DNA from 3 places in the Lysinibacillus sp. FSL L8-0312 genome. Region 2 is predicted to be linked to each of the others. Evidence: riboswitches for the same ligand, from Rfam matches in the RefSeq annotation. Region 2 holds a riboswitch; each other region holds the start of a gene.

Region 1 (7,886 bases), 1.9 Mb from region 2:
AATTGGATGCCAGAAATTGTTCGTATTATGGATCATCAATTTCCAGGGATACAAGTAGAGTTACGAGAGGGAGATTATTACGAAATTGAACAATGGCTGCTAAGTGGGGAAGTCGAGGTAGGATTCTTGAATGGTCAAAAATCAGAGCAATATCAATTTATGGAATTACAACAAGACCCTTTATTATGTATTGTTTCGGATAAAAGCCCTTTATTTCATAAGACAGAAATTGATATTGTTGACCTAGAAGATATGCCTTTTATCATGACTTCCTATAAAGGGACAAATGATGTAAAGGTACTGTTGGAGCAATATCATGTAAAGCCCCATATTCGCTTTGAGCTTTCTGAGGAGGTAGGGATTCTTTCAATGATTTCCCATCATTTAGGCATTAGTATTTTGCCTCAATTGGTCATTCAACATTTACCATCAACGTTAAAAGCAATCCCGCTAAAGCAAGGAGGCTACCGTACCATTGGAATTGCGATGAAGCACCATGCTTCCCCTGTTACCAAGAAATTTGCGGAAATATTAAGTGCTTGGTTAAAAGAGCAAAATAGTACGCTATGATTGTGGCTATTGAAGCACATCCTTACATTACGTTAAAATAGTATTTGTATATATTGTAGAAAATAGGTGAGTGTATGGGGACATTACAAGGCAAAACCGTACTCATTACAAGTGGGGGAACACTTGAAAAATGGGATCGTGTACGAGGGCACACGAATTTATCAAAAGGGACAATGGGCTGTTATTTAGCAGAGGCCGCATTGGCTAAGGGTGCGAATGTAATATATATGCATGGCTACTTTGCACAGCTTCCAGCAAATCACGACAAAATGACATTGGTAAAATTTGAAGGTATTGAGGATTTAGGAGAAAAGGTACGTCATGCGGTTCAGCTACAACAAGTCGATATTGTTATTATGGCTGCTGCTGGCTCCGATTGGGTTATTGACAAGGTTTATGATCAATCCGGTAATTTAATGGAGGAAGCGGGGAAAATGCCTTCTGACGAACCACCTATTATCCATTTTAAAAAGGCACCAAAAGTATTAGGGCAAATCAAGGGCTGGCAACCGAATGTAACGCTAGTGGGCTTTAAGCTAGAAGCTACAAATGATGAGGATTTTTTACTCGCTCGTGCAAGACTGCGTATGGAAGCCGCGCATGCTCAATTTATGGTTGCAAATAGCTCGCAGTCTTTATATGGCGGGGATGAGCCTCATTGGATCGTGCCTGCTGAGGGACAACCAATTAAGGTGATGGGCAAGCAACAGACAGCACAAACTTTAATGGAATGTTTGCATAGGGAATAACGTGATGAACTGTGGAGAAGGTCATGCTTCTACACAGTTTTTTTCTTTGCCATTGTGGTTAGATAGACTGACATAGCATACAATACGATAGGATTATGAGTGAATTGTAACAGAGAGGATGCTATTACAAAGTATTCAGCTAGGTTTTCTAATATTTTATATTGACATTCGGATAACAGAATTATAGAATTATTTTCAAGAAACGCAGTACTCTTATCAAGAGAGGTGGAGGGACTTGGCCCCATGAAGCCTCGGCAACCGAGAAGATAGGTGCCAAATCCAACAGATGGTGTCTGAGAGATAGGAGGGGCTATCAATCGGTTTGATGCGTTGGCCTCTTTTGTACAACTAGGAGAATAAAGAGGGGGTGTATCGTATGGCTCAATCGGCAAAGGTAGATGATAAAAAATTAGAGGCAATTGCTAAGGCAATTCAAAATCTTGAATTTGGTGAAGTGAATATTACGATTCAAGATGGTGTGATTGTGCAAATTAATAGGCTTGAAAAGCAGAGATTTCCACAGAAGAAATAATGCTCATTTCAGTTGAACGATGTGAAAAGGCCACTAATAAGCATGGTTTCCATTGCTTACAAGTGGCTCTTTTTTATGGAAATTAGCTATAAAAGCTTTTTGGAATTGGACCGATATGACGACGATGATAGAGAAGGGGTTCTTTTTGAGAATTTGTAATGTCTAGCACTTGCCCAATAAAAATAGTATGATCGCCTGCATCTATTTGCTGAAATGATTTACATTGTAAAATAGCTGCTGTATCATGTAAAATCGGTAGCCCAAAAGTAGAAGTAGACCATTTAGCTTGAGCAAAGCGATCCGGGACTTTACTTGCAAATAATGTACATAAATGCTCTTGATTACTCGCTAAAATATTGACAGCGAATTTTTCCGCACCCATAAAGTAAGAATGGAGCTGAGATTTTTTATCAAGTGACCATAAAATAAGTAGTGGGTCAATGGAAACAGATGCAAAAGAATTGACTGTTAAGCCAATTGGATTCGTTTCATGACATGCTGTCACAACCGTTACACCTGTAGGATAGTTACCTAATGCCAATTTAAAAGCAGCTACTTGATCTGTCATTCAAATCACCTCTTTATAGTTAGTCATAAATTAGTTAACGGAGTTAGTAGGTAAATTGCACTTTTTTTCATACCATATAGTAACTCCTTTTCTTAAGTAAATTTTAAATCAATTAAACATCCAGGTAAAGCTAATGGGGGAAAGAAAGGGGAATTGCCATGACTTTATATTTTGATCATCTGGTACATCAAGTAGAATCACCAGAAAATATAAAGGTTTTCTTCAATAAACGAAATGTCCGTACAGTGAACGGTGGTCAACACACGATGTGGGGGACTTATAATACGCTAAGCTATTTTGGCTTAAGCTATATTGAACAAATCGCTATTTATGATCGTGATTTATTTGAGCAAGCGGCTCTGTACCCTTATTCCCTACATTATACGTTTAAACGTGATCGTGAGCGCCAAGGATTTTCACGAATTGCCTTACGCACCAAAAATATTGAAGACGAGGGTCAACGATTGCGTGCATTGGGCTTTGAAGTATATGGTCCCGATGCTTGTAGCCGAACAAGACCAGATGGCACGACACTAGAATGGAAGCTATTGCATTTTGGCATGCCCAATCTTTCATTGGATTTTCCATTCTTAATTGAATGGGCAGATGAAGATGAGGAACGTTTGGCACAATTAAAAGCTAGTGGTGCAATCGATGAAAACCAAGCCATCACAATGGAATCTATTCAGTTTTTTGTCAAGGATGTGGAGGAGACGGTTCAGCTTTGGCAGAAGGTATTGCAGCTACCCGATTCTGAGCAGCATGAGCAATTTGTGTCACTACAGCTACCAAATATGCGCTTGGATTTTTATGAGGAGGCGGCAGCATCTGCCATGACGCTAGGGCATTTAAAGGAAGGACCCATCGGTGTAACATTGAAAGATCCACACCGAACAAAGGAAACATTAGTTTGTCCAGGTGCTTTTTATTGGATTAATAGATAAATTAAAAATCCACTTCAATTGTTGAAGTGGATTTTTATGTGCAAACATGTCAAAAAGCGGATTGAGCACTATTCATCTACCTCATCCACTTTCAATTTTGGAGCTTATAATTTTACAACATTTGATGCCTGGGGTCCTCGATTGCCTTCCACAACATCAAATGACACCTTCTGACCTTCTTCAAGTGTACGGAAGCCTTCCTCCTGGATGCCCGTAAAATGTACAAATACATCTTCTCCATCATCACATTCAATAAAGCCATAACCCTTTTCATTATTGAACCACTTTACGATCCCCTGTTGCATAAGCATTCGCCTCCAATGCGCTTGAATGTAAAATAAAGTTAACTAAGTTGTGCTATCATTGAGAAAATGTGAAAAATTGCATTTTCTCTTAGAACATACATGAATTGAACAAAGATGTCAATTGATTGTCGAAATGCTTGTGTATCTGGCTTTCTTTTTTTTCACAATTAAGACTATAATGGAAATGAACAACATAGAAAGTAGGATGCCAAATGACAACGAAAAATCAACCATTATCAGATTTAGAAATCGCTAGTCAAGCAGTAATCAAACCGATTACGGAAATTGCCAATGCTGCGGGTATTCCAGAGGATGCTCTTGAGCAGTATGGACGCTACAAAGCAAAAATTGATCCTTTAAAAATTACAGCTCAGGGTGAGGACGCAAAGGTTGTGCTAGTTTCAGCTATTAGTCCGACACCAGCAGGTGAAGGGAAGTCGACGGTTACTGTAGGACTAGCAGATGCTCTTCATCAATTAAATAAGAAAGTAATGGTCGCTTTACGGGAACCTTCATTGGGTCCAGTTATGGGCGTAAAAGGCGGGGCAACTGGCGGCGGCTACGCACAGGTTGTACCAATGGAGGATATTAATTTACATTTCACTGGTGACCTTCATGCGATTACAACAGCCAACAATGCTTTATCCGCATTCATTGATAATCATATCCATCAAGGAAATGCATTAAACATTGATCCACGACGCATTATTTGGAAGCGTGTGATGGACTTAAATGATCGTGCCCTTCGTAAAGTGGTTGTGGGATTAGGTGGCCCTGTTCAGGGCATGCCGCGCGAGGACGGCTTTGATATTACAGTGGCCTCCGAAATTATGGCGGTGTTCTGTTTAGCGACAAGTATTGAGGATTTACGTGAACGCATAGCTAGCATTGTGGTTGGCTATACATTTGAGCGTGAGCCTGTCTTTGTACGTGATTTACAAGTAGAAGGTGCCTTAACATTATTATTGAAAGATGCCTTCAAGCCAAACTTAGTTCAAACATTAGAAGGAACACCAGCTATTATACATGGTGGTCCATTTGCGAATATTGCCCACGGCTGTAATTCCATTATGGCGACACAAACTGCTCGCAAGCTAGCGGACATTGTCGTAACAGAAGCGGGCTTCGGCTCCGATTTAGGTGCTGAAAAATTTATGAATATTAAAGCACGTAAAGCGGGCTTTAAACCAAGTGCAGTCGTTATCGTAGCAACGATTCGTGCCTTAAAAATGCATGGTGGTGTACCGAAAACGGCACTTGTTGACGAAAATGTGAATGCCCTGCTACAAGGAATTGAAAACTTAGCTAAGCATGTTGATACGGTACGTACATTTGGTGTTGAACCGATTATTGCGTTAAATCGTTTTATTACAGACTCAGAGGCGGAGCTAGAGGCTGTTCTGAACTGGTGTCAGGAAAATCAAGTACGTATTGCCCGTACAAATGTCTGGGAAGAGGGCGGGAAAGGCGGATTAGCGCTAGCTGAACAAGTATTAGCTGTGCTTGAAGAAGAAAACAACTTCTCTCCTTTATATGATGTAACGGAGTCCATTGAAGAAAAAGTGCGTACGATTGTGCAAAAGGTATATGGCGGAAAAGATGTACAATTCACTGATCAAGCCAAAAAACAAATTGCTCAAATCGAAAAATTTGGCTGGGACTCTCTGCCAGTTTGTATGGCGAAAACACAGTATTCTTTATCCGACCAACCAAGTTTACTCGGTCGACCAGAAGGCTTTACGATCACAATTCGTGAAGTTATTCCAAAGCTTGGTGCAGGCTTCCTAGTTTGTCTGACAGGCGATATTATGACCATGCCAGGACTACCTAAAACTCCAGCTGCCCTTCGCATGAATGTTGATAATGAAGGCCATGCGGTAGGATTATTCTAATATCTTCTTTAAAGCTGCCCAACTTAAATGGGCAGCTTTTTTTAATGGATAAAGGGGAAAACTTGGTTCCTAGATGATCTCTGCATAATTTGGAAGAGAGCTACTATTTATTTTCCGCACGACTCATCGTCTATCTATAATTCAAGCATGGCATAAATGTGAAATTTTAGTTGATTTCTTCATCTACTACATGATTGAAAATTCATAAAAGTTAATTTTTTTAAAAGATTTTAAGATTCTAGTGAAAACTAGGATCTTTTTTATGTTGCAAAAAAATCATGAGAACTTTCCTTATATAAATGTGTTTGGTATTTTTTATTAATAGTTCTCTGATTTTGGAAAGATAGAGCGGATTTTTACAACGCAGATTAATTGTCAAATGAATTTTTATTTAAAAAATACATTGAATTTTCTTTTTCTTTTAAATATAATTTACTTAATTCTAATTCGGAACACTGTTCCGATAATAGGAACACGGAGGGATGCAGTCTTGAAAATCGCAACAGATATTGGCGGTACTTTTACCGACTTAGTTTTCACAGATGAAAAAGGAAATCTTCATTTTGATAAGGGACATACAACACCTGGTCACTTTGAGGATGGCATATTAAATGTATTAGGACGACATGTTACAGAAGAATCTCTGATTGAATCATTTATTCATGGTTCAACGGTTATTATCAATACATTAACGGAAAGAAAAGGGGGCGTAGTTGGGTTAATTACAACTAAAGGCTTCCGTGACGTCATAGAAATTGCACGTGGGAATCGACCGGACTTATATAACTTTAAATATAAAAAGCCACAACCATTTGTAGAACGTTACTTACGACAGGAAATGGATGAACGCATCGATTTTAAAGGAAATATTATGAAAGCGCTTAACACCGAAGAAGTCGATGAAATCGTTCGTAAATTTAAAAAATTGGGTGTTGAGGCGATTGCCATTTCATTCATTCACGGCTATAAAAACCCTATTCATGAACAACAGCTAAAAGAGGAAATTTTAAAAATTTGGCCTGAGGTGTATATCACACTTTCAAGTGAAACCATTAAAGAATATCGTGAGTATGAAAGAACGAATACAACGGTGTTGAATTCTTATGTAAAGCCGATTGCCCATGCCTATTTAAAAAGCTTAAAAGAAAAATTAAGTACGATCGGTATTACAGACCATTTAAAAATTATGCAATCAAATGGTGGGACGACAAGCTTTGATAAAGCAATGGAGCTACCGATCAATTTAGTGGAATCTGGTCCTGTTGCGGGGATGTTTGGGGCAGCCAAATTAGGGCAGCTACTCAATGAATCGAATATTATTGCGTTCGATGTTGGTGGGACGACGGCAAAATGCTCCCTTATTACAGATGGCAAAGTAAATGTGACAACAGATTACTATATCGAAAGAAATGAAAAATTTGCGGGTTATCCAATTAAAACGCCTGTAGTGGATATTGTTGAAATCGGTAATGGCGGTGGCTCCATCGCACGTGTGGATCCATTTGGCTCGTTAAAGGTTGGTCCAGATTCTGCTGGTGCAAACCCAGGGCCAGTGGCATATGGCTTAGGCAATACACAGCCGACGATTACCGATGCAAATGTGTATTTAGGAAGATTATCATTAGAAAACTTTGATAATCCAGTATCCATTGACAAAGTAGAGGAGGCTCTTGTGGAAGCCATTGCGAAACCGTTTAATGTAACGGCAGAAGAAGCGGCTCAAGGTATTTTAGATATTGCGAACTCTAATATGTTAAATGCACTGAAGTTGATTTCGATTCGTAAAGGCTATGATCCAGAAGACTTCACAATGGTAGCATTCGGTGGTGGTGGCCCACTACATGCGATTAACCTAGCAGAAGAATTAGGTATGAAAAAAGTGATTATTCCATATGGTTCTTCCGTCTTTTCAGCATTAGGTATGATGATGACAGAATACCGACAAGATTATATTCAAACAAGTTTAATGGGCTTTGATGCCAACCATCTTGCGGCAATTCAAGAAAATATTGATCAGGCGATTGCCAATGCCTATGCGGATGCCCCTTTATCAAAGGATCATTATTATTTTGAGATTAATTATGATTTACGATACAAAGGACAAGAGCATGCAGTGAAATTGAACGCATCGACTAGCACGATTACAGAAGAGGGGCTACGCGAATTAGCGGAGGCTTTCCATGTTAAACATAAACAAGAGTTTTCATTTGATTTACCAGCTACGCCCATTGAGTTAGTCAATTTACATCTTACAATCTACGGAAAAGATGAGGCAGTTCAGTTTAAGGAACTAGACTTCTCACAGGTCGACGCTTCCACATGTATC
Region 2 (7,886 bases):
GCGTGTAATTGGCGGAACACCGAATCGTGTACCAGAAGCATATGATGCGCGAACCCCACTTTTCGAGATAGAGCAGATCACTGCGCCTGTATTAATCATACATGGCTATCGTGATGAAAATGTAGATATCGAACATGCCAGACAACTAGCCTTTTTTTTAGAAGATGCGAATAAATCATACGAAACCTGGTATGATCCAGACCATGCACATCAATACCCACCAGCAAAAAATCGTGAAACCGTCCGTGCACTTTGTGAATGGATGAAACAGCAATGAATGATAAAAAAATACCCCCTTCCTTAGAATAGCTATCCGCTTCAGGCAAGATAGCTATTCTAAGGAGTAGGGGGCAATAAAGGGGTGATGATTATTTCATGTTACTTTCTAAAAATTGTTGTATGGTAGCCCAGTAAAGCTCGCTTGCAACACTTTCTGCGCCACCATGCCCAGCTCCCTCAACAATCAACTTTTGCTTTGGTACATTTGCCGCTTCATATACTTCATTCAACATGGTAGATGGAACGAACGTATCGTTGTCTCCATGAATAAACAACATGGGTGTCTTCGATTTTGCCACTTGTTCAACTGCACTCGCTTCACCTAATGTATAGCCTGCTTTTAGTTTCGTCACTACAGAAGAGAAATGCATGATTGGAAATGCAGGTAAGTGAAAGATTGCTTTCAACTGATAGGAAAATTCATCCCATACTGAAGAATAGCCACAATCCTCAATGATTGCTTTAACGTTTGTTGGTAAATTCTCTCCTGAAGCCATCATGACAGTGGCTCCACCCATCGAAACACCATAAAGTACAATTTCAGCGCTCTCATTTAAGCTGACAATGTGATTGACCCATGAAACAACATCAAAACGATCATGCCAGCCCATGCCAATATAATCTCCTTCACTTTTACCATGGCCTCTCGCATCTGGAATAAGTACATGATAGCCCATATCATAAAAATGTTTAGCATACTTTGTCATTTGTGCGCCTTCGCTTGAATAGCCATGAAAGATGATAGCCCATTTGTCAGTGGGGTGATCATTTTGGATGGAGTAAGCATGGAGCTTTAGCGAATCATAGGATTGAAGCGAAGCATCTTCATATTGCTTATGAAACCATTGCTCAGTTGTTTCTTTCTCTTTAGCTTCCACAGGATTGACAGCTATTACATTATGAGGTGCATCTAGCACTGCTGTTTTATCAGTGTCAGGATTTAATGCCAGATTATAAAAGTAATTTCCTGCAAAAAAACCAGCGCCAACAAATAAAGCTAACAACATTATAAGAATAGAAAATAGTATTTTATATTTTTTTGTCATATGTATCTCCCTAATACTAGCTACCTTCAAAGTAAAGAAAAAGAGAACGAATGAATTCGTTCCCTTTGATTCTTGTGTCTAGTCGTTATTTTAATGGGCCACCAAGTGTAGTAATGGCATCAGAAACGTTTGAGAATTTCTTGAAGTTTTCGTTGAATAAGCCTGCAAGTTCAGCAGCTTTCGCATCATATGCAGCTTTATCTGCCCATGCTTCACGAGGATTTAACACTTCTGACGGTACACCTTCAACTGCTGTTGGAATGTGTAAACCGAAGACAGCATCTTGTGTCGTTTCAACATTTGTTAATTTTCCGTCGATTGCTGCACGTACCATTGTGCGTGTGTAAGACAGCTTCATACGGCTACCTGTACCATATTCGCCACCAGTCCAACCAGTGTTCACTAGGAATACTTGTGCACCATGCTCGTCAATTTTTTGACCTAACATTTCTGCGTACACTGTTGCTGGAAGTGGAAGGAATGGAGAACCGAAGCAAGTAGAGAATACTGGTTCTGGCTCTGTTACACCGCGTTCAGTTCCAGCAAGCTTAGAAGTGAAACCGCTTAGGAAGTGATACATTGCTTGCTCTTTTGTTAATTTACTGATTGGAGGTAATACGCCAAACGCATCAGCTGTTAGGAAGATGATTGTTTTTGGATGACCTGCAACAGAAGGATCAACAATATTTTCGATGTATTGGATTGGATAAGCTACACGTGTATTTTCTGTTAATGAACCATCATCATAGTCACAAATACGAGTTTCTGGATCAACAGCTACGTTTTCTAAAACAGAACCGAAGCGGATTGCATTGTAGATTTCTGGTTCTTTCTCAGCAGAAAGGTTGATTGTTTTTGCATAGCAGCCACCCTCAATGTTGAATACACCATTATCAGACCAGCCGTGTTCATCGTCACCAATTAGCTTACGATCTGGATCAGCGGATAATGTCGTTTTACCAGTACCAGATAGACCGAAGAATAATGCCACATCGCCAGCTTCACCAACGTTTGCTGAACAGTGCATTGAAAGGATACCTTGCTGTGGTAATAAGTAGTTCATGATACCAAAAATAGATTTTTTCATTTCACCAGCATATTCAGTACCACCGATTAAGATCATTTTCTTTTCAAGTGATACAATGATGAAAGTTTCAGAAGCAGTACCATCAACTGCAGGGTCTGCTTTAAAGTTAGGAGCAGAGATGACAGTGAAGTCTGCAACATGAGAAGCTAATTCTTCTTCAGTTGGACGGATAAATAATTGATGAGCAAAAAGGTTGTGCCAAGCGTATTCATTAATTACTTGGATGCTTAATTGTGAATCTTTGTCAGCACCTGCGAAGCCTTTAAATACGAATAACTCGTCACGTTCTTTTAAATATTTTATTACTTTTACATATAAGTTATCGAACACTTCAGAAGAAATCGGTTGGTTGACTTTACCCCAGTCAATTTGATCTTTTGTGCTTTCTTCTTCTACCGTATATTTATCTTTAGGTGAACGACCAGTGTATTTGCCAGTTTCTGCACGAACTGCGCCATCTACTGTTAACATTGCTTCACCACGAGATGTAGCTTTTTCTGCTAATTGTGGTACTGAAAGTTGAACATTAATGTTACCGCCGTTTAATAATTCCTTCAGTTCGTTTGCAATTTCTACTGAATTCATCGATTAAATACCATCCTTTTTTATAGTATTCCCTTGATTTAGAGGGATTTTTTCTTAATTTCAAAAATAGTATAACACAATTGCTTAAATAATCTATACTAATTAAGAAATTATTTTAGAGTTTTTATCACTTTTCAATAAACTGACAAAAAATAATGTTTTTCGAGTAGAATCCGATCAATCCTACTGTAATTAGGCGCAAAAATTGAGCCACACATATGTTACCACAAGTAGCTAGGTATGTTGTAGGGATTAATTTGCTTCTATTTACATCATCATCCAAGTATGAAAAGTTTTTGTGTAATCAGTTCCTTCCTTTCTATACAGTAATACATAAGAAAATATTTGACAACGTTCAACCTTTTCAGTAACATGAAAATGAACGGATACTCTTATCCCGAGCTGGTGGAGGGTCAGGCCCTGTGAAACCCGGCAACCTGCATGTTTTATTTCACAGCATGCGTTGGTGCCAACCTGATGCAAGGGAACATCCCTTGAACGATAAGAGTGAAAGGTTACGAAGTCATTATTCCTTTCCTCATGTGCAGTAACGTGAGTAAAGGATTTTTTTATTGCTAAAAAAGAATGTAAAGGTAAGTATATGTAGTTCTTTCCTTATTATAATGACAGATCTTTCGAAATCCTCGTGTTAAAAGCAGCAGTAACGGCTTGAGAGTTCAATCCTTAGGAGCGGACTTGACATGGGTAATGAGTACCGTATTCATACACAACTACTTTTTGTAAGAGTAATAGGAGGAAAACCAAATGACAAACCGTCGACTGTTTACATCAGAGAGTGTAACAGAAGGACATCCAGATAAGATTTGTGACCAAATCTCGGATGCCATTTTAGATGCTATTTTAGCAGAAGATCCAAATGCACGTGTAGCGTGTGAAACAACTGTCACAACAGGATTAGTATTAGTAGCAGGAGAAATAACTACTTCTACTTACGTTGATATTAAAGGTATCGTTCGTGATACTGTAGCAGAAATTGGCTATACACGTGGTAAATATGGCTTTGATGCTGAAAATCTAGCGGTGCTTGTAGCTATTGGCGAACAATCGCCTGATATTGCACAAGGTGTTGACCAAGCTTTAGAGGCTCGTGAAGGCTCTATGACAGATGCTGATATTGAAGCAATTGGTGCTGGTGACCAAGGTCTAATGTTTGGTTATGCATGTAATGAAACACCTGAACTAATGCCATTGCCAATCAGCTTAGCACATAAATTAGCACGCCGATTAACAGAAGTTCGTAAATCAGGTGAATTAGCGTATTTACGTCCTGATGGAAAAACACAAGTAACGATTGAATATGATGACAATAATGTACCTGTGCGAGTGGATACAATTGTTATTTCAACACAACATGATGAAGAAGCAACACTTGAACAAATTCAAGCTGATCTGAAAGAATTTGTTATTGCACCCGTTGTGCCAAGTGAATTATTAGATGCAAACACGAAATACTTTATTAACCCGACTGGCCGTTTTGTTATCGGTGGACCTAAAGGGGACGCTGGTTTAACAGGACGTAAAATCATTGTTGATACATACGGTGGTTATGCACGTCACGGTGGTGGCGCATTCTCTGGTAAGGATGCAACAAAGGTAGACCGTTCAGCGGCTTATGCGGCACGTTATGTAGCAAAAAACATTGTAGCAGCTGGCTTGGCAGAACGCGCTGAGGTACAACTTGCCTATGCGATTGGTGTGGCTCAACCAGTTTCCATTGCGGTTGACACATTTGGTACAGGTAAAGTGAAAGAAAGCGCAATCGTAGAGTGGGTACGTGAGCTATTTGATTTACGTCCAGCAGGTATTATTAAAATGCTAGATTTACGTCGTCCGATTTATAAACAAACGGCAGCTTATGGTCATTTTGGTCGTACAGATTTAAATGTACCATGGGAACAAATCGATAAAGCAGATGCTCTACGAGAAAAGGCACATCTATAAACTATTGAGCTAAAGTAATGAATACATTAGAAAATTATTCTAATGTATTAAAAAGGAAAGGGGCAATATTGTCCCCTTTGTTTTACAAAAAATCCCTCGCTACGATCCGTGAACATTTTGGTTACACGGAAATGCGAGGTATTTTTTTCGTTAATATTGAATTTTTGTGTATATTGTTTACTTCTGAAGGGATTTATAATATTGTCCTTTTTCTGCATATTCGCGCACGATACGTTCCATATCCTCTTTATCTTCTGCATTTAATTCACGGACTACTTTTGCCGGACGACCTAATGCTAAACTATTCGGAGGAATGACTTTACCAGGAGGTACTAGGCTACCTGCCCCAATAAATGCACCCTCTCCAATCTCTGCCCCGTCTAATATAATGGAGCCCATACCAATTAAAGCATTTTTGCGAATTGTACAGCTATGTAAAGTGACTTGGTGTCCAACTGTTACCTCATCTTCAATAATTAGCGGAAATTTTGGGCTTTGATGTAAGCAACAAAGATCTTGGATACTGACACGTTTCCCAATAATGGTTGGGGAAACATCACCACGAATGACCGTATTAAACCAAATGGTTGTTTCAGCACCAATTGTTACGTCGCCCGTAACAGTTGCGTAATCAGCAATGAAGACAGATGGATCGATCTTTGGCATTTTATCTTTAAATGGATAAATCATGAAAATCGCCTCAATTCTTTCTATAATGTAGTATTATCGTATCAAATACGCAACTTTATGGAAATATAAAATTAAAATGAGCTATTTATTTCGATATAATCAATGTGTAATTATTTTTTAGGAGGACTATGTGAATGTGGAAATGGGAAGCTGAAGGACAAGCAAAGGCTGTGATTGCTATAGTTCATGGTGCATATGAAAATCACCGATGGTATGCATGGCTGATAGAGAAATTAAGATTGGAAGGCTTCCACATAGTCATGGGAGATTTACCTAATCATGGCGTGAATGCAAGGTTTGCTCGTGTCCATGATGAGGACTTCAAATTGTACAATAAATATACAAGAAATCTGATTGAGAATGCTTTTTCATATAATTTACCAACTTTTGTAATAGGACATGGGCTTGGAGCAACGTTAGTTCTTCACACAATGCAAAAGAAGCAATATGAATGTGCAGGCATTATTTTGACATCACCGTGGCTGCAATTAAAGCTTTTACCAGGTAAATTATCAAATGCTTTAACGAGTCTAAGTGCATTGACTGCAAATGTTAAAATGACTCACAATATTTCATATGAGAACCTTACACGCAATGTTGAAGGTAGGGACGAAATGAAAGATGAGGTACCATTCATGTCAGTCGTTTCAGTGAAATGGTATCGAGAGCTTCAGCAGATGATGAAAAATTTAGTGATGCTTCCAAAAGGTGAATTTCCGAATATGCCTATGCTCATTATGACAGCTGAGAAAGATAAAATTACGGAAACACGACAAACTCGAAATTGGCTCCATCAACAAGAGTTTACAGAGTTTCAATTTAAAGAATGGGCAAATTGCTATCACAATTTATTTCACGAAGTAGAACGAGAAGAGATTTTTATGTATATTCGTGATTTTATTAATAATGCTCTTCGAAGAATCGGTTATATCATTAAATAGGTTTTATCCCTTCCATTTACTAGAAGACTTACTTAAATATTGTTACTTAAATATAATGTTGTAATTTTCAGAAAAGTGTAATACTATAATGACTTAAAGTATGGTATTTTCAAATTGGAGGGGTAAAATGGAGGTAATCGTTGGTAAGTTGAATGGTATTTTATGGGGACCGTGGTTTATTTATGGTATTTTATTGATTGGACTTTTTTTCTCAATCATCACAAGGTTTCTGCAAGTAAGACACATTAAAGACATGTTTGTTTTAATGTTTAAAGGGGAGAAATCGGAAAAGGGGATTTCATCTTTCCAAGCAATGTCGATTGCATTATCAGGCCGTGTAGGTACTGGTAATATTGCTGGTACTGCAACTGCAATTGGGATGGGGGGACCTGGTGCTGTCTTTTGGATGTGGGCAATCGCTTTCATTGGTGCGGCTACCGCATATGTAGAGTCAACATTAGCACAAATCTATAAAGAAGAAAAAGATACGGAATATCGTGGTGGACCAGCCTTTTACATAGAAAAGGGAATGGGTCAAAAATGGTTTGCAGTTATTTTTGCTGTAGCTGCGTTGATTGCAATGCTAATTTTAATGCCAGGTGTGCAGTCTAACGCCATTGCAGGAGCTGTTGAAAACGCTTTTGGTCTGGATACATGGATTACAGGACTGATTATTGTAGTGTTGTTAGGTGCTATTATTATTGGGGGAGTTAAATCTATCGCGAATGCTGCCCAAATCATTGTACCGTTCATGGCATTAGCATACATTATTATGGCTATTATCATTATTGCTATGAATATTTCTGAGGTACCTACAGTCTTTGCTTTAATTTTCTCAAGTGCCTTTGGTGCACAAGAGATTTTTGGTGGTATCATTGGTTCTGCGATAGCTTGGGGAGTGAAGCGTGGCATCTATTCCAATGAAGCTGGTCAAGGAACAGGGGCGCACCCTGCTGCTGCTGCGGAAGTATCACATCCTGCTAAACAAGGGATAGTACAAGCGGCGTCTGTGTACATTGATACATTATTAATTTGTTCTGCTACTGCATTTATGATTTTATTTACAGGTATGTACAATGTACATGATGAAAAGGCCGCTGAAGGAGCAGATCCATTTATCCATATTGGGGAATTCAATAGTGGCGGATTAGCAGGCGATGAGCAAATGACATTTGCGAAAAGTATTGAAGCAGGTGCTGCTTATACACAATATGCAGTTGATTCATCATTACCTGGTTTTGGAGCTCCATTCGTAGCAATCGCGTTATTCTTCTTTGCCTTTACAACAATTATGGC
Region 3 (7,886 bases), 1.5 Mb from region 2:
TGCATTATTTAATTCCTCTATTTTTAAAAATAAACCTCTTACACTTCTTTTATGTTGTTGTTCTAAAGTACGAGCAAGATGTTTATTGATATTGGACATTATTCATTTAACTCCTTTCATCCATTAGGGATCATTTATTAATATGAATGGAATAGCTGGAAAAGGGAAGAGGCTTTTCGTTTAATTTATTGGTGAACTTACTATCTATATCGAGACAAAATCACTAGCCTTAATATCGATGAGTAATAAAATTATGAAAAAAATGGGGTTCTAATCATACGATAGTAACCCCATTTATATTTGGTTATTTCCAGTTAAATCCTTTTGTAGCTAAAAACTCTTTGATATGAGGACGTCGTTGTTCGACTAAAAAATCAGCCATTTGTTTAGTCCAATTATCAATTTTTCTGTTTGATGAACGATTATTGTAATACATTTCCATTGTCTCATTATAAGCTGGTAAAAGCTCTTCATATTTTTCAACATTGTATTCATTTTCATGTAGTATGGCAGATACAGGTAAACGTGGTTTTACTTCATTGCGACGAGCTGGGACACCGATTGTCAGACCGAATAATGGGAAAACGTGATCAGGTAAATTAAACAATTCACTTATTTCAGAAGGTTTATTTCGTACTCCTCCAATATAGCAAATTCCATACCCCATTGACTCTGCTGCAATAACAAAATTCTGTGCAAATAATGAAACATCTGCGACACCAACAAGGACATTTTCAGCTGAATCAGCCACAATGTCTACTCCCTCTAATTTTCCTGCCATTTGAAGACGCTTGAAATCGACGCAGAAGACAAATGCACCACCTGAAGTTTCATATTGACGTGGGTTACCAGAGAGTAAACCTAATTTTTCTTTTTTGTCTGCATCTGTTACCCATATAACACTATAGGCCTGCACAAAATGGGATGTTGCAGCCATTTGTGCTGTTGCGATCAAATCTTCGATGATTTCCTTTGAAATTGGTTGTCCATCATAAATACGTACCGATGAATGATTGCGTAATAATTCTTTAACCATTTAAAAACTCTCTCCTTTATGCGTGCTTTATATCAAGAGCATAGCACGCTTTGTCGCCAAAATCGAATGAAAAAAAGATGGATAGTTATATTTAAATAGTTTACAAATGTAGAAATTATCTCGTAAAGTAAAATATTTCATTTAATATAGATTAAATATTCTAAATAGTTTAAAATTATTGAAGCGACTGTTTATTTGGTTGTGCTACCAAAAAATACAATTTCTTTATTCAACGGATGTTAGTGTTTATCTGATGCAACATTATTTGGATAAAGATATAGCTTCTGACGAATGTCACACATTTAATGGAACCAAATATGCAAGTTGAACAAAAATATAGTGGGATGGGGGAATAAGGAATGGAAGAAAAGTTAGCGAAAAAGCTTCGCCATGAACAATTGCGGAGCAAGATTGTAACAGCAGAAGAAGCAGCATCTTGGATTAAAGATGGTATGGTATTAGGGATGAGTGGATTCACACGTGCTGGCGATGTAAAAGTCGTACCTCTTGCACTTGTAGAGAAAGCTAAAAAAGAGAAATTTCAAGTAGATGTCTTTACAGGTGCATCACTTGGTCCTGAAGTAGACCAATATTTAGCAGAAGCAGGTGTCATTCGTAAACGAGGCCCTTTCCAAGCAGATGCTGGTATTCGTAATAAAATCAATAGCGGTGATATCACATTTGTAGATGCCCATCTTTCTCATAATGCTGAACTTGTTCGCCAAGGTATTATAGGTCCTATTGATTTCGCGATTATTGAAGCTGCTGCCATTACAGAAGACGGCTTATTAATTCCTACAACTTCAGTTGGTAACTCTCCGATTTTTGTACAAGAAGCAGACCAAATCATCATTGAATTAAATGTAGCACAGCTTGATGCATTAGAGGGAGTGCATGATATTTTCGTACCTGCGCCACAAGGTAAGCGTGATCCAATTCCTTTGCAAAATGTGTCTGATCGTCTTGGTATAATTGGGATTCCGCTAGATTTAGATAAAGTAAAGGGCATCGTTATCTCAGATATATTAGATGCGCCATCAACAATTGTTCCTGCTGATGAGGAGACAGATGTAATGGCGAATCATTTATTAAATTTCCTACGTGAAGAGATTAATGTAGGTCGCTTAACAACGAGCTTGCGACCAATTCAATCAGGAGTAGGCTCAGTAGCAAACGCCGTATTGTTAGGCTTTAAAGATTCTGAGTTCGAGAACTTAGAAGTTTATTCAGAAGTTCTACAGGATGCAGTATTTGAATTAATCGATGCAGGGAAAGTAAATTTCGCTTCCGCTACTTCTATTACCCTTTCAGAGCAAGTAGGAAACCGTGTTTATGGGAACTTTGAAAAGTATGCTGATAAATTAGTATTACGTCCACAAGAAATTTCCAATCAACCAGAAATTATTCGTCGACTCGGACTTATTTCAGTGAATACAGCATTGGAAGTTGATATATACGGCAATGTTAATTCAACACATGTTTCTGGTACAAAGATGATGAATGGCATTGGAGGGTCTGGTGACTTTGCACGTAATGCACGTCTAGGGATTTTTGTGACGAAATCGTATGCTAAAGGTGGCAACATTTCAAGTATTGTCCCTATGGTTTCACATGTGGACCATACTGAGCATGATGTGGATGTCATCGTAACTGAGCAGGGTGTAGCTGATTTACGTGGGCTTGCCCCGAAAGAGCGAGCGGCGCTTATCATTGATAATTGTGCACACCCCGATTATCGTGAGCAACTATGGCAGTATTATAATGATGCCAATGAGGCGACTCGTGGACATCATACGCCACACGATCTAGAAAAAGCACTGTCATGGCATGTTCATTATGCAAAAAGTGGGACAATGAAGGACCCTGCGTTTACGAAACAATAAAATACCATCATTAAAAGCCTTGAAGGACAATTGTGCTTCAAGGCTTTTTGTTGTGAGCATATTAGAGTTTTATAATAATCCAATCCATTTCCAATAAGTAGCTGAGAACAGAAGAATTAGAAGGAAGCCGATAATCGTTAATGGAATACCAGATTTCAAGAAATCCTTTGTTGTAAATGCTCCTGTCCCATAGGCAAGCATATTTTGTGGTGCGCTAATTGGTAATAGGAAGCCAAAACTTATGACGAATTGTTGCACGATGACAAAGCCAACTTGATCAACATTCGTTGTTAATGTAGAGGCTAGTACGATGAATACAGGTATCAGTGCAGAGGCTAAGCTTGTTGCACTTGCAAAGCCTAAATGAATTAAAATATTAAATAATGTTACGAGTGCGATGGTTGCTAGTATTGGCATCGTATCTAGCCCAAGTGAACCAAATACTTTATCGGATAACCATGATGCACCTTCCGTCTTAAGTAAAATGGTTCCTAGCATAATACCTACGGCAAAGACGATAATTGTCCCCCACGGGATATGAGGTTCAACTTCCTTCCATGAATAAACACCGATTTTAGGCATTAATAAAATAGCGATGGCAATAATTGTGACTGTAGTTGTGTCAAAGGGATGCAATTTCCCTTCAGTTGCCCAGAAAAATAGCAAAACGATTGATGTTATGATTAAGCGAATTTCAGGAGCCTTCAATGGGCCAAGCTCTGAAAGCTGTTTTTTGATGACCTCTTTACCACCTTCGATATTGCTAGTCTCAGGCTTAATTAAAGCGATCATAATGAAAAATAGAGCTACAGACATAATGATTGAGAAGGGGGCAGCATAGAGCAACCAAGCACCCCAGGAGATATCCACATTAAATTGTTCCTGAATAAAGTTTAAAGCGACCATATTTTGAGCTGCTGCTGTCTTGATACCGATATTCCAAATGGAAACGGCTTGTACCGAAGTAATAACAAGTAAAGCGGCGAGTCGACTATCGCGTGGTAAACCAAATGCTGCGACCATCCCTAGCAATATTGGTACGACTGCGCCTGCACGTGCTGTGGCAGAAGGAACAAAAAAAGCGAGGGCTATAGAAACTAAAATGGCGCCGAATACGATAGCTTTTGTTTTTGTTCCTACAAGTGAAAGGATCCAGAGAGCAAGCCGTTTATGTAAGTTGGTAATTTGCATGGCTGCTGCTAAAAAAAGAGCTGCTGCTACTAATGCGACAGCGGAATTACTAAATCCACTTAAGGATAATTTTAAAGCGCCAGCAGTTCCTAATTCTGTAGCAGGATCGTCCATTGATGGAGCGAGCCCTAGTAGAACAGTTACAAGTGCAATGATCATGGCTGAGCTAACGGGATAGGACACGGCCTCTGTTACCCATAGGATGACTGCGAATGCTAAGATGGCTAAAGCTCGTTGTCCAGCAATCGGTAAGTCACCGTTATTAGGTAAAAAAGTAATGATGATTAGTAAAGCAAAGGCCAAGCCAATCCATAGTGGCTTTAAATTCCGTTTCGTAGCTGTTTGATTGGGTGAAGACATATTTTCTCATCCTTTCTACGATAAATATGACGATTATTATCCATAACATCGGTTAGTAAAATGTTTTATTAAGATAAGAACTTGTCTATTTTATTGTAAAAAAATAAGTATGCAGAATAGCTGCTTTTTACAGCGATATAAGTAGATAAAGAGAAAATATACGGTCATAAAAAATACAAAAATATCCATTGTAATATTATTTCTTTTTCTTAAATGCAGACGTTACTTTAGGCTCTGTACCCTTCACTAATCGTTGGATATTTTCGATGTGCAGGATAATAGCTATGCCAAAAAGAAGGACAGCAATTATAGTTGGGCCAATTCCAGGAATCCATAAATATGTTGCCGTACAAAAAACGAGATAAAACTCTAGAACACCGACAATTAAATAGTTAGTTGCAAAGGATAAAATGACAAATAAAATAAGTGCAAATAAACCAATCTTCCAATCTACAGCAAGTAGAATTCCAATAATAGAGGCAGTTCCTTTCCCACCATTGAAGCCCATATAAAATGGGAAATTATGACCCAAAATAACCCCTGCAGCAATAATGTAGGTCAGGAGCCATATTTCTCCTTCGGTTAAATGCGGAGCATCTGCTAAATAAAAGTGTGCACCGATAATAGCTACAACGCCTTTGCCAATATCGATTAGGGCTACTAAAACGCCATATTTCCAGCCGAGGGAAAGTGTAGCATTAGAGGCACCTGCATTGCCATGGCCAGCTTTTTTTAAATCAACCCCCGATAAAAATTGTGCCACTTTAGAGCCGTGAATACAGCCAATTAAATATCCAACTAAGAGAAAAATGATCACGGCTTTTACCATAAAAATACTCCTTTCAAATTTTTTTCTAAATTAGTGTATGCGTTCATATTACGTATAAGAGCTGACAGAAGTTTCGGAAAAAATAAAATTTACATATTGACAGAAAAAAACTCTATGTTTATACTGTGTTACAACGATGGAAATTGAATCTCATACTCTTATCAAGAGCGGCGGAGGGATAGGCCCTATGATGCCCAGCAACCAGTAAGTGATGAACTTACTAAGGTGCTAATTCCTACAGATTCTTACTTGGATCTGGCAGATAAGGGGAGGAAAACTTGCAACCGCAACCCTCTTCTTAACAGGAGAGGGTTTTGTTTTCTACACATAAATCCTCCTCATCTCCGGTACCATCGTAAAAAAATAATTGGAGGTACACAATGACAAATTTTAAACCAGAAACATTGCTGTTACATGGTGGTCAAGAGCCAGACCCAGTGACGGGCTCTAGAACAGTTCCTGTCTATCGCTCAACTGCTTTCGTATTTAAGGACACTGCTCATGCGCAACGTCTTTTTGCCTTAGAGGAAGCGGGGAACATTTACACACGGATTACAAATCCGACAGTGGATGTTTTTGAAAAGCGTGTGGCCTTATTGGAAGGTGGAACAGCAGCAGTAGCACTTTCATCTGGTGCAGCAGCTATCGCATTTTCCATTTTAAATCTAGCTGGAGCAGGCGATGAAATAGTAGCAGGTAGTTCTTTATATGGTGGTACGTATAATTTATTTGCTAACACATTACCGAAGTATGGCATTAAAACAATTTTTGTAGATGAAACAAACCCAGAGAATTTTAAGGCTGCGATTACCGATAAAACGAAAGCTGTCTTCGCTGAAATTTATGGTAATCCAAGTTTAAAAGTTTTAGATATTGAAGCAGTAGCTAAGATTGCACATGCTAACAGTTTACCATTAATTATCGATAGTACATTTGCTTCTCCTTATGGTTCCACACCAATTGAATACGGTGCAGATATTGTTGTTCACTCCGCAACTAAATGGATAGGTGGTCATGGTACAACTTTAGGTGGGGTTGTTGTAGACGCTGGTAAGTTTGATTGGACTAGTGGACGATTCCCTGGATTTACGGAACCAGATGCTTCTTACCATGGATTACGTTACGGAATTGATACAGCTTCTGCTGCTTTTGCTACGAAGCTACGCGTACAGTTGTTACGTGACTTCGGTCCAACATTAAGTGCTGACGCAGCGTTTAATTTACTACAAGGTTTAGAAACGCTTCATTTGCGTATCCCTAAACACAATGAAAATGCGTTGGCAGTTGCTGAATATTTACGAAACCACCCATCTGTGGAGTATGTAAACTATAATGGCCTAGAAGATTTTGCGACACATGATTTGGCGAAAAAATACTTGAAAAATGGCTTCGGTTCTGTGCTTACATTTGGCATTAAAGGTGGACGTGAGGCTGGTCGAAAGCTAATTGATAGCGTGAAGCTGTTTTCACATGTAGCAAATGTAGGGGATGCCAAATCGCTCATTATTCACCCAGCATCTACTACACATCAGCAATTATCAACAGATGAATTAATTCAAGCTGGCGTAACCGAGTCGCTCATTCGCTTATCCATCGGTTTAGAGGCAGTAGAGGATATTATTGCTGATTTAGAACAAGCCATTACGCTTGCCACAACAACTGAACAAACTGTAGAAGCTTAAGTTTTAGAACGCAAGGGAAGATGTTGTAGAGTTTACGTATTTTCTCATTCGAATTGCCTCATTTGGCATTGCGTCAAACGTTGCTACATCAACCAAGTATAAAATCCATCAATTATCAGAACTTTTTTAAAAATAAAACCAAGTATTTTTATGTGTATTATTGACTTAGTTAATTCCGTGTTATATACTAGGGAATAAGTTAAGAATACGAAAATTCTTGTTATAAGGTAAATGTTTTCATAAGTGCTCCCCCCACTTTTGAATATATAGAAGAAGAGTGGTCGCATAGCCAGTGACTGCTCTTCCAAAAAAACTGATGATAAAGGAGTGTTTAAAATGGGTAATATCTATAGTGCACAAAACATTGCATCCTATCTAATTTATGAGCTGAATGAAGGTCATGTCTTTGTCAACAATCAATCCATTCAACACTTACTTACATCAGTCGATAAAAAATGGAAGCAAGTCTTTGGTCATACAGCATTTCAAGAGTATGTTGTGGCTGAAGAGGAGGGCTATACTGTAAAGGAAGTTTTTGAGGCATATGAACATTACGGTGTGAGCCATATTGCACTTCCTGCAACAGAGCTTTACTTAAAATACGGTACATTTCAATTAGTGGAACGTACGTATGCAATACCAAATTTTACAGAAGAAGAAATTAGTCTTGTTCAACAAGCTTTAACACATTATCGTTATCAATTGCTTTCAAAAGCAAGTTGAAAACCCCCATATATTAAAGCTCATTCTCTGCTGCTACAGGGAATGAGTTTTTTCTTTAGAGGTCATTAAAATAGTAACAAGATGATGGGTGTCCAAGCATACATATATAATAGAAGAAAGACATTCATATATTTAAATGGAAATAGTCAATTTTTGTTCAAATCTTATAGATCAACTAAAAA

The links. Region 2 has a riboswitch for S-adenosylmethionine ahead of metK (methionine adenosyltransferase). Riboswitches for the same ligand answer to the same signal wherever they lie in the genome.
Region 1: it holds a riboswitch for S-adenosylmethionine, as region 2 does, so the genes downstream of both, MHI22_RS01230 (YezD family protein) here and metK (methionine adenosyltransferase) in region 2, are expected to answer to the same signal.
Region 3: it holds a riboswitch for S-adenosylmethionine, as region 2 does, so the genes downstream of both, MHI22_RS18435 (O-acetylhomoserine aminocarboxypropyltransferase/cysteine synthase family protein) here and metK (methionine adenosyltransferase) in region 2, are expected to answer to the same signal.

The regions. Positions count from the first base shown of each region.
Region 1 is NZ_JBBOOV010000001.1:247,266-255,151, forward strand. Features, by position in the region: gene MHI22_RS01220 (LysR family transcriptional regulator) at 1-570, shown strand, start outside; gene MHI22_RS01225 (phosphopantothenoylcysteine decarboxylase domain-containing protein) at 645-1,319, shown strand; SAM riboswitch class I at 1,530-1,626, shown strand; gene MHI22_RS01230 (YezD family protein) at 1,696-1,851, shown strand; gene MHI22_RS01235 (flavin reductase family protein) at 1,934-2,419, opposite strand; gene MHI22_RS01240 (VOC family protein) at 2,578-3,363, shown strand; gene MHI22_RS01245 (cold-shock protein) at 3,468-3,668, opposite strand; gene MHI22_RS01250 (formate--tetrahydrofolate ligase) at 3,881-5,560, shown strand; gene MHI22_RS01255 (hydantoinase/oxoprolinase family protein) at 6,051-7,886, shown strand, end outside.
Region 2 is NZ_JBBOOV010000001.1:2,111,257-2,119,142, reverse strand. Features, by position in the region: gene MHI22_RS10560 (alpha/beta hydrolase family protein) at 1-277, shown strand, start outside; gene MHI22_RS10555 (alpha/beta hydrolase) at 369-1,325, opposite strand; gene pckA (phosphoenolpyruvate carboxykinase (ATP)) at 1,411-2,997, opposite strand; SAM riboswitch class I at 3,387-3,505, shown strand; gene metK (methionine adenosyltransferase) at 3,763-4,959, shown strand; gene MHI22_RS10540 (gamma carbonic anhydrase) at 5,137-5,649, opposite strand; gene MHI22_RS10535 (alpha/beta hydrolase) at 5,784-6,590, shown strand; gene MHI22_RS10530 (alanine/glycine:cation symporter family protein) at 6,718-7,886, shown strand, end outside.
Region 3 is NZ_JBBOOV010000001.1:3,633,195-3,641,080, forward strand. Features, by position in the region: gene MHI22_RS18410 (hypothetical protein) at 1-99, opposite strand, end outside; gene chrR (class II chromate reductase ChrR) at 305-1,036, opposite strand; gene MHI22_RS18420 (succinate CoA transferase) at 1,396-2,919, shown strand; gene MHI22_RS18425 (DASS family sodium-coupled anion symporter) at 2,989-4,470, opposite strand; gene MHI22_RS18430 (glycerol-3-phosphate acyltransferase) at 4,667-5,299, opposite strand; SAM riboswitch class I at 5,455-5,568, shown strand; gene MHI22_RS18435 (O-acetylhomoserine aminocarboxypropyltransferase/cysteine synthase family protein) at 5,680-6,981, shown strand; gene MHI22_RS18440 (hypothetical protein) at 7,318-7,704, shown strand.